Regions from separate parts of the Streptomyces sp. NBC_01003 genome, predicted to be linked through region 4. Evidence: riboswitches for the same ligand, from Rfam matches in the RefSeq annotation. Region 4 holds a riboswitch; each other region holds the start of a gene.
What was found. Region 4 has a riboswitch for cyclic di-AMP ahead of OG698_RS11445 (LysM peptidoglycan-binding domain-containing M23 family metallopeptidase). Riboswitches for the same ligand answer to the same signal wherever they lie in the genome.
Positions count from the first base shown of each region.

Region 1 (2,191 bases), 6.0 Mb from region 4:
CGCCGGGACGCCGGGGAAGCGGGCCATGCTGCCCGGCGCGCGTGTGGTGATCCATCAGCCGGGGCTGCCCGAGCCCGCACAGGGCCAGCCGACCGACCTGGAGATCCAGGCCCGTGAACTGGTGCGCATGCGCGCCCAGCTGGAGGAACTGCTCGCGCGGCACACCGGGCAGAGCCGAGAGCGCATCGGCGCCGACATCGAGCGGGACAAGATCTTTCGGGCCCAGGACGCCGTGGAGTACGGGCTCGTGGACCGGGTCATCGAGAACCGCAAGCTGTCCGGTTCGGCCCACGGCGCCAGGTGACCCGGCGATGCTGCCGCCCGAGCTGCCCCCGCTGCCCGCGCTGACGCGCGCCGAGTGCGAACTCCTCGACCGCTATCTGGAAGTGGTCGACCTGCTCGGAAGGATCAACCCGGCCAGGAGCGACCACACGTATGGCGGACTGCGGGCCGCGCAAGCGCTCGTCGGCGGGGCGACGGCGCTCAGGGACGCCCTGACGCTCATGCATCAGCGAGGCGAGACCGAGCTCCACGCGACGACGCTGGCTCGGGCTTTGCGGGTCCTGGACGGAGAAAGGAGGTCACAACGGGTCACAGTGCCGCCGGAGTCGGTCAATTGACGGCCCGTTCAAGACCGAAGCGATCGATCCGAACCGTCCGGGCCGGGGTCGAAACGGACCAGAAGAGGTACCCACATACGGCGTAGCCGGTACTCGCACATGCGAACCGGAAAAGTTGCGCGGAACGCCTACGCGAAGTCGGGAATTCCGCCTTCCGCTGCTGGTGCGGGGCTCGTTGGGACCCCCGCACCGGGGGGGAGAAGTGTGCTGTCCACCCGATTGGATCACTCGTGAGGACACTCACACAACGCCGATTCGGCTCTGCGTTCGCGCCGTTTGTGCGTGAAGATCCCTTCCGACGACAAGCCCCCGCCGCCGCGGCGGGGCGGTCCGTGCGGACGCCGAGTCCTGCCGCCGTACGGATGCCAGGTCGACAGAAGTGGATCGGCAGGAGTGGAGGACCCAAGCACGACGGGCCGCCGGAGCTGTTTTCCGGGCCGGCCCTTGGGGTGAAGCCGCACTTCGCGGCCGGGCAACTTCGCCAGCCCGAATCCGACAGGTCATCCTTCACAGGCGGCTGACGAAGGGTTGCGCATGACTGCGCTCAATCGTGTCCCGTCGCTGCTGACCCGGGCCGGCACCGCCTCGGCCCTCACGCTCGCCGTAGCGGGCGGCAGCCTGCTGGTCCCAGGAGCCACGCCCGAAGCGGAGGCCTCGCCGCCTGCGACGAAGGCCCTCCAGATCGCGGCCTCGAGGAAGGGAAGCCCCTACCAGTGGGGCGCCTCAGGACCGCACAGGTTCGACTGCTCGGGCCTGACGGCCTACTCGTTCAAGCGTGTGGGCAAGAGGCTGCCCCGTACCGCCGCCCAGCAGTACAACAAGACCCGCCATGTCTCCGCGTCCCATCGCAAACGCGGTGACCTGGTCTTCTTCCATTCAGGCCGCGGCGTCTACCACGTCGGCATCTACGCCGGGAAGGGAAAGATCTGGCACTCGCCGAAGACCGGTGACGTGGTACGGCTCCAGCGGATCTGGACGAAGAGCGTCTGGTACGGGCGCGTGCGGTAGCGCCACCTGACGGGTCCTCGGGGACCTGGGGGCCCGTCAGTCGTCACCAGGTGCACGCGCCTGCCCCGGCCGTCTCGGAACCGCGCGATGGGGTACTCGTGGTCGTATGGACGAGGACCGACCGGCCGGCGACGAGGACGCCCCACGCAACTCAGGTCCAAGGAGCGTGGGGCAGGACCGGCACGAGACGCCGCTGGAGCGCGCGGACCGGAACTTCGGCGAGCTGCTCCAGGAGCTGAGAGTCACCCAGACGGGCGTGCAGATCCTCTTCGCGTTCCTGCTGACGCTGGCGTTCACTCCAAGGTTCCCGACGCTGGACGGCGTGCAGCGCGCGACGTACATCGCGACACTGCTGCTCGCGGTGCTCGCCGCCGCGCTGTTCACGGCGCCCGCGGCGCTGCACCGCGAGCTGTTCGGGCGGGGTGCCAAGCCCCAGATCGTGCAGGTGTCCTCGCGGCTCGCCGCGGCCGGCCTGGGCGTTCTGATGCTCGCCCTGACCGGGTCCGTGCTGCTCGTCGTGGACGTCACCGCGGGCCGGGCGGCGGGCATCGCGGCTGGGGCGG
Region 1 is NZ_CP108707.1:8,461,399-8,463,589, reverse strand. Features, by position in the region: gene OG698_RS38685 (ATP-dependent Clp protease proteolytic subunit) at 1-304, shown strand, start outside; gene OG698_RS38680 (hypothetical protein) at 312-620, shown strand; cyclic di-AMP (ydaO/yuaA leader) riboswitch at 950-1,151, shown strand; gene OG698_RS38675 (C40 family peptidase) at 1,155-1,628, shown strand; gene OG698_RS38670 (DUF6328 family protein) at 1,735-2,191, shown strand, end outside.
Region 1: it holds a riboswitch for cyclic di-AMP, as region 4 does, so the genes downstream of both, OG698_RS38675 (C40 family peptidase) here and OG698_RS11445 (LysM peptidoglycan-binding domain-containing M23 family metallopeptidase) in region 4, are expected to answer to the same signal.

Region 2 (2,191 bases), 3.5 Mb from region 4:
CGACCGGCCCGTGGACAAAACCGAGAGCGAATTGTTTCCGAACGGAACAAAAAGTCTCGGCCGACAACGGACGAAAGCCCAGGACCCCTCACACACCAAAGCCCCGCCCCGGGCGCGACGGGGGAATGCGCACCCGGGGCGGGGGGTCCTTGGGGGAAACCTGGCGTGGTACCGGCCGTCCGCCGAAAGCCGGTACCCGAGCAGCCTGGGGCCGCCTCCATTACCTACTTGAGGTGGAGCTGCTGGCCCGGGTAGATCAGGTCGGCGTCCTCGACGATGTCCTTGTTCAGCTTGAAGAGCTTCGCCCAGCCGCCCTTGGTGCCGTGCTCCTCGGCGATGGTGCTGAGCGTGTCGCCGGCCTTCACCTTGTACTCGCCGTCACCCTTCTTGACCTTCTTGCCGGTCGGGGTCTCGACGGTCTTCTTCGACTCCTGCTTCGCGGCAGGCGCCGTGCGCTCCTGGCTGCGGGTGGTCGGCTGCTCGGCCTTGCGCTCCGGCTGCGGGGTGGCGGCCGGGGCGGAGCCGGTCGAGGCGGCGGACAGACCCACGCCGCAGCTCGGCCAGGCACCCTTGCCCTGGCTGGCCAGGACCTTCTCGGCGACGGCTATCTGCTGCGCCTTGGAGGCCTTGTCGGCGGTGGAGGCGTACGCGGTGCCGCCGTACGCGGCCCACGTGGACGAGGAGAACTGGAGGCCGCCGTAGTAGCCGTTGCCCGTGTTGATCGACCAGTTGCCGCCGGCCTCGCACTGCGCGACCGCGTCCCACTCGGAGGCGGTGGCGGCGGAGGCGCCGGTGGCACCCATCAGCGGGACGGCGACAGCGGCACCGGCGACACCGGCGAGCGTGGCGACGCGAACGGCCTTGGACGGGCGGCGGTGCTTGCCCTTGCTGGAAAACAGCATCGAGAGATCCCCTCACCGACGCCTACGAGGTGAGCTGTCGGGTTCGGGCCGGATGAGTGCCCGGTCGCACGTCCTGCGTGCGACTTAACCCCAAGCCGGTCGTTCGGCCGTCTCTCAACGGCCGGGGCCGGCACTTACCTTGGGTCCCCCGCTCCTGCCTACGGCGCTTACGCGACGACTGTTCCCGTACGGACATTGGCAGGATTCGGCGTGACATCCGACGGGGCCCGCTGTGGCGAGCGGTGATGACCGTAAGCAGTGGATCGCCTGAATTTCAAAGACGATCAGGGCCTTTGAGACCCATCTCTCACTCTCACCAAAGCGGACATTCAGCCCGAACTGCCGCTACTTTTCGCCCGATTCGAGCCCAAGATCCAGACTCTGACCAGGAAGGATGAGGTCCGGGTCGGCACCCACCGTCTTCTTGTTCTCGGCATACAGAGCGGCCCATCCGCCGTCCACGTCATGGGTGTCGGCGATGTCCCAGAGGTTGTCGCCGGCGCGCACGGTGTAGGCGCCTTCGTCCTGATTGGCCTGCTTACGTCCGCTTTCATCGCCGCGTGAGGCGTGGCGGCCCGAGCCGTCGTCGGCGCGCAAGGAGTCTGCGGTGTCGTCCGCGGCGGCGTCGCCGCGGTGTCGGCCGGAGGCGGGCGGGGTGGCCGCGTCCGAGTCGGCGGAGGTCTCCGGCGAGGGTGTCGCGGGAGTCGAAGTCGAGCCGTCCCGCTCGGACTTGTCACCCTTGGAGTCATCCGAGGTGTTACCTGCGGTATCACCCGACTTGTCATGATTCTTCTCTCGGGAGTCGTCCTTCGCGCCCGAGGAAGCGGAGTCCGACGGCTCGCCGCTCGCGTCCTCCTTCGCGGCGTCGTCGCTCCCGGAGTCACCGGCCGACGGGGTCGGCAGGGCCGCCCCGGGGTCGACGTCGGCGGCGGCGTCGTCCGCCGTGAGTCCCGAGGTGACCGAGCAGACCGGCCACGCCCTCGGGCCCTGGTCGGCGAGGACCTTCTCGGCGACGGCGATCTGCTGCGAGCGGCTGGCCTGGTCGGCGCGCGGCGCGAAGTCGAGGCCGCCGTAGTTCTCCCAGGTCTCCTGGGAGAACTGGAGCCCGCCGTAGTAGCCGTTGCCCGGATCGGCGCTCCAGGAGCCGCCGCTCTCACACTCGGCGAGCTTGTCCCAGGTGGCCGTCGACGCGGCGCTCGCGCTGGTCGCGCCGAGCAGAGGGATCGCGATGGCGGAGCCGGCCACTCCCGCGGCGACGATGAGCGCGGGAGCCTGGCGGGGGCGACGGT
Region 2 is NZ_CP108707.1:5,975,590-5,977,780, reverse strand. Features, by position in the region: gene OG698_RS27375 (transglycosylase family protein) at 225-902, opposite strand; cyclic di-AMP (ydaO/yuaA leader) riboswitch at 907-1,123, opposite strand; gene OG698_RS27370 (transglycosylase family protein) at 1,248-2,191, opposite strand, start outside.
Region 2: it holds a riboswitch for cyclic di-AMP, as region 4 does, so the genes downstream of both, OG698_RS27375 (transglycosylase family protein) here and OG698_RS11445 (LysM peptidoglycan-binding domain-containing M23 family metallopeptidase) in region 4, are expected to answer to the same signal.

Region 3 (2,191 bases), 3.0 Mb from region 4:
CGAAGGACTGCGCCTCGTCGGCGGTCCAGCCGAACACATTGCCGCCGAGGGAGAGCGGGAACACCTCGAGGTCTGACGAGCCAAGCTTGCGAAGAGAAGTCATGGCCTGTCAGAACACCGATACGGAGCAAGATATTCCGGGCACGGCCGACCGGCAGCCCTGACGTCGGGGGGTTGCCGTCAGGACCGCCGGGGTTCGGAGGGTTACGAGCCTTTAGATGGTCAGGCCGTTGGAGCGCAGCCACGGCGCGGGGTCGACTCCGGTCGCCTGGCCGCCCGGGTGGACCTCCAGGTGGAGGTGCGGCCCGGTCACGTTGCCGGTGGCGCCGACGCGGCCGATGACGTCGCCGCTGGTCACCTTCTGGCCGGCGCTGACGTTGAGGGACGACTGGTGGCAGTACCAGAGCTCGGTGCCGTCCGGCAGCTCAAGGACGGTGCGGTAGCCGTACGCGCCCGCCCAGCCGGCCTCCTTGACGGTGCCGGAGTGGATCGCCTTCAGCGGCGTACCCGTGGGAGCGGCGAAGTCGAGACCCGTGTGGTAGCCGGAGGACCACATCGAGCCGGGCTGACCGAACGTGCCGGTGATCGTGTAGGAGGCGACCGGCAGCGTGAAGCTCTTGGCGAGCTCGGCGAGGCGCTCGGCCTCGGCCTTCTTCTTCGCGGCCTCCTCCGCCTCCTTCTTCTCGGCGGCGGCCTTGGCAGACGCGGCGTCCTGCTCCTTGGCCGCGTCCTCGGCGGCCTTCTTCGCGGCGGCCTCCTCGGCAGCCGCGGCCTCGGCGTCGGCAGCCTGGTTCTGCTGCTGCTCGGCCTGCTGCATGATGCGGGCGCGCAGGGCCTCACCGGCGGTCGTGCCCTGCTCGGCGTCCGCGGTGGTGATGCCGGCGCCGGTCAGCGGGGCCGCGTCGGCGCCGGACGAGTCGTCGTCCGAACCGTCGGATATCAGCGCGCCCACGCCGGGCAGCGACTTGGCGTCGGGCAGCGAGTCCTTGACGGCCGAGAGGTCGGGCATCGAGATGTGTACGGGGGGCTTGCCGCCCTGCGCGGTGGCGATGCCGCCCGCGCCGACGGCCGCGATCACGCCGACCCCGAGAACTGTGGAACTGCGCGCGAGACCGCCGCGCTGCTTGGCTACGCGGTGCCTGCCGCGTACGGGGCGGACGGACTCCTCGGTGGGATTCCACTCGTCCCAGGTCCGCTCGTCCGCTTCGCCGAACTCTTCGTCGATCGGCGCGTAGGAGAACTCTGGGGCAGGCCGGTTGGACGCCACGGGGGCGCGCTCCTTTCCTTCCTTCTCGCCTACCGGGTTAGCTGACGGGTTCGGAGCAGGAAGGTCTCCTACCGACGCCTTCCGCAAGGAAAGACGTCCGATTCACCCCAAGTTGGTGGTTCCCCGGCTCCCTTGCGGGATTAGGCGCGTGCGCACGGAGCCATCTCTTGTGACGGCTGGGACGACCGCGCTGCGTTATCGAACGTTAATAGACACCGGGGCCCGATTCCAAGCCGTTCCGACTGATCGTTAACGCCTTTGGCCTGGACTTATCGGGGCACGAGCGGGCGGAATCGGGCGAGTTGGCCAGCCGTCGAGACAGGCCGATCATCTGACGGTTTGTCAAATGTTATGCGCAGCGACGCCGTTCGACTACGGAAGGTGAAGACGGCGGTCACGGCTGCTTCACTGCTGCTTCACGGACGCCTCACCGCGAGCAGCGCCATGTCGTCCGTCGTGCCGCCCCCGGTGTGCCGGCGGACCTCGGCGGCGAGCGCGGCCAGCAGCGGATCGGGCCCCGAGAACATCCGTCCCGCGAGCCGGGCCGCCGGGTCGTAGAAGGTGCCCTCCGCGTCGCGCGCCTCCGAGAGGCCGTCGGTGTAGAGCAGCAGCGTCGCCCCGGACGGGAACTCCGTCTCGGACGCCCGGTCGGGCCAGCTGCCGAGGCCACCCATCCCGAGCGGCAGCGCGGGCTCCGGCGGCGACAGGACCTTGAGCGCCCCGTCGCCGCCCAGGATCAGGGGTTCCGGATGGCCCCGGTTGATGACCCGTACGAGGCCGTTGCCGTGCGGGATCTCGGCGAGCACGGCCGTGGTGAAACCCTCGAACTCGTCGAGGCCGTTGCGCCGCAGCCCCTCGCGCGCGAGCGCCCGCTCCAGGCGCTGCGCGACCGCCTCCAGGGTCGCCTCCTGCTCGGCCGCCTCC
Region 3 is NZ_CP108707.1:5,465,566-5,467,756, reverse strand. Features, by position in the region: gene OG698_RS25105 (aldo/keto reductase) at 1-103, opposite strand, end outside; gene OG698_RS25100 (M23 family metallopeptidase) at 215-1,267, opposite strand; cyclic di-AMP (ydaO/yuaA leader) riboswitch at 1,279-1,424, opposite strand; gene OG698_RS25095 (PP2C family protein-serine/threonine phosphatase) at 1,684-2,191, opposite strand, start outside.
Region 3: it holds a riboswitch for cyclic di-AMP, as region 4 does, so the genes downstream of both, OG698_RS25100 (M23 family metallopeptidase) here and OG698_RS11445 (LysM peptidoglycan-binding domain-containing M23 family metallopeptidase) in region 4, are expected to answer to the same signal.

Region 4 (2,191 bases):
GACTCCAGGTAGTCCGCCTCGATGGCGTCGCGCTCCACACCCACGGCCAGGAGCGTGACCGCTATCGAGAGGCCCGCGCGGTCCTTGCCGGCCGCGCAGTGCATGAGCGCGGGCACGCTGTCCTCGGCGAGGGAGTGCAGCACCTGGCTGTGCTCGGCGGTGCGCTCCGCGATGATCGTCCGGTACGACGTGATCATGCGGTTCGCGGCCTGGCCCTCGGAGAGGGCGGCGCGCAGCTCGTCGAGATTGCCGTCGCGCACCATCTGCCAGAACTCGGCGCCGTCCGCGGGGTCGGTCAGCGGCAGGTTCACGTTCCGCACGCCGGGCAGCGTGACGTCAGGGCCTTCGAGGCGCTGGTCGGCGGCGTTGCGGAAGTCGAAGATCGTGTGCAGCCCGAGCGAGGAGAGGAACGCGGCGTCCTCATCCGTGGCGTGCGCGAGGTGACCGCTCCGGAACAGCACGCCCTGCCTGACCCGACGGCCGTCCACGGTCGGGAGGCCACCCACATCGCGGAAGTTGCGCACTCCGGCCAACTCGGGCTCGGTGGACGGGACCTGCTGCGTCACGGGGGCTCCTCCCGGTCGGCCGCGGCGCTGCTCGCCTGCGGGCGACTTCGACGATACGACATGGCTGCCAGGGGCAACCATGCGAGAGGAGGCTGGTGATTTCATGCCAAATGCCCGAAATAAGCCTGAAGGTAGGCAATCGCGCCTTACGGAATAACTAACCCTGAAATGAGGCCATATGGTGGCCGATGGGTGAGCAGGGTCATAGCGGTGACCGTCCGTGGCGGCGGGGCGGAATGAATTCCCAGCAGGTATCGCAGTTGCAAAGATCGTGAATCGACGGAGCGTGACCGCCTTTTCCGAAAAGGATCATTCAAGGATCAAGAACCGGAATGGCCAGGGGAATTCGCGGCTTGTCCCCGCGCTCCCCGCTCGCTTACGTTCAGCGCAATCCGGACGGACCGCCTAATCCTGCCGCCGCCCGGAATCCGCACATCGATCCGTGCTCGGCAGGAGCGGGGGACCCAGGTGGACCGCCGTTTCCGGAACACCGGAAACGGCTCGGGGTGAAGCCGTGCCCGAAAGGGGCGCGGCCGGGCAGCTCCAGCCCGAACCCGACAGCTCACCTCGCAGGCGACGGAGAGGAAATTCCCATGCCCGCGAAGGGTAAGCACCGCCGTCCCAAGTCCCAGGGCTTCGCACGCACGATCGTCGTTGCCGGAGTGGGCGGCGCCGCGCTCGCGCTGCCGCTGGTGGGTGCCGCCGGCGCCCACGCCGCGACCCCCGCGGCCGCCCACTCGGTCGTCAAGGCCGCGGCCGCTCCCGCCGCTGCCAAGACCTACGTCGTCAAGGGCGGGGACACCCTTTCGAAGATCGCCGACGCGCAGCACGTCAGCGGCGGCTGGAAGAAGCTCTACTCCGACAACCGCTCGGCCGTCGGCAGCGACCCGTCCCTGATCCGCCCGGGCCTGAAGCTGACGATCGGCCAGAAGGCCGCGGCCCCCGCCGCGAAGTCCTCTGCCACCGCCACGCAGGCTTCCGCGCCCAAGGCCGCTACCGGCTCCGGCTATGTGCTGCCCGTCCAGAGCGCCTCCGTGGGCACGGCGTACAAGACCGCGGGCAGCATGTGGTCCAGCGGCTACCACACCGGTGTCGACTTCGTGGTCCCGACGGGCACCCCGCTCAAGGCCATAGCCGCGGGCACCGTCGTGTCGGCCGGTCTTGACGGCGCGTACGGCAACGAGGTCGTCATCCAGCACGCCGACGGCAAGTACTCGCAGTACGCCCACATGTCGTCCCTGTCCGTCTCGTCCGGGCAGACCGTGACCGGGGGCCAGCAGATCGGCCTCTCCGGCGCGACCGGCAACGTCACGGGACCGCACCTGCACTTCGAGATCCGCACCACCCCGAGCTACGGCTCGGACGTGGATCCGATCGCGTACCTCCGTGCGCACGGGGTCTCGCTCTGACTCCGACGATGTGACGTCGCTCCGACCCTGACGGTGTGACGTGAAGGTGTCTCGTCGAGACGTGAGGTGAAGGGCGGGTCCGGTTCCGGGCCCGCCCCTTCGTCGTGCCCTCCGCCGTGTCCCGTCGTATTCCTGAAATCGCGAAACTGACCGGGTGGGCTATATCACCACCCGTCAACCCCTTCCTACGGTCGCGTAGGTCACATCGCAGGGTGA
Region 4 is NZ_CP108707.1:2,456,755-2,458,945, reverse strand. Features, by position in the region: gene OG698_RS11450 (tyrosine-protein phosphatase) at 1-566, opposite strand, end outside; cyclic di-AMP (ydaO/yuaA leader) riboswitch at 975-1,157, shown strand; gene OG698_RS11445 (LysM peptidoglycan-binding domain-containing M23 family metallopeptidase) at 1,160-1,975, shown strand.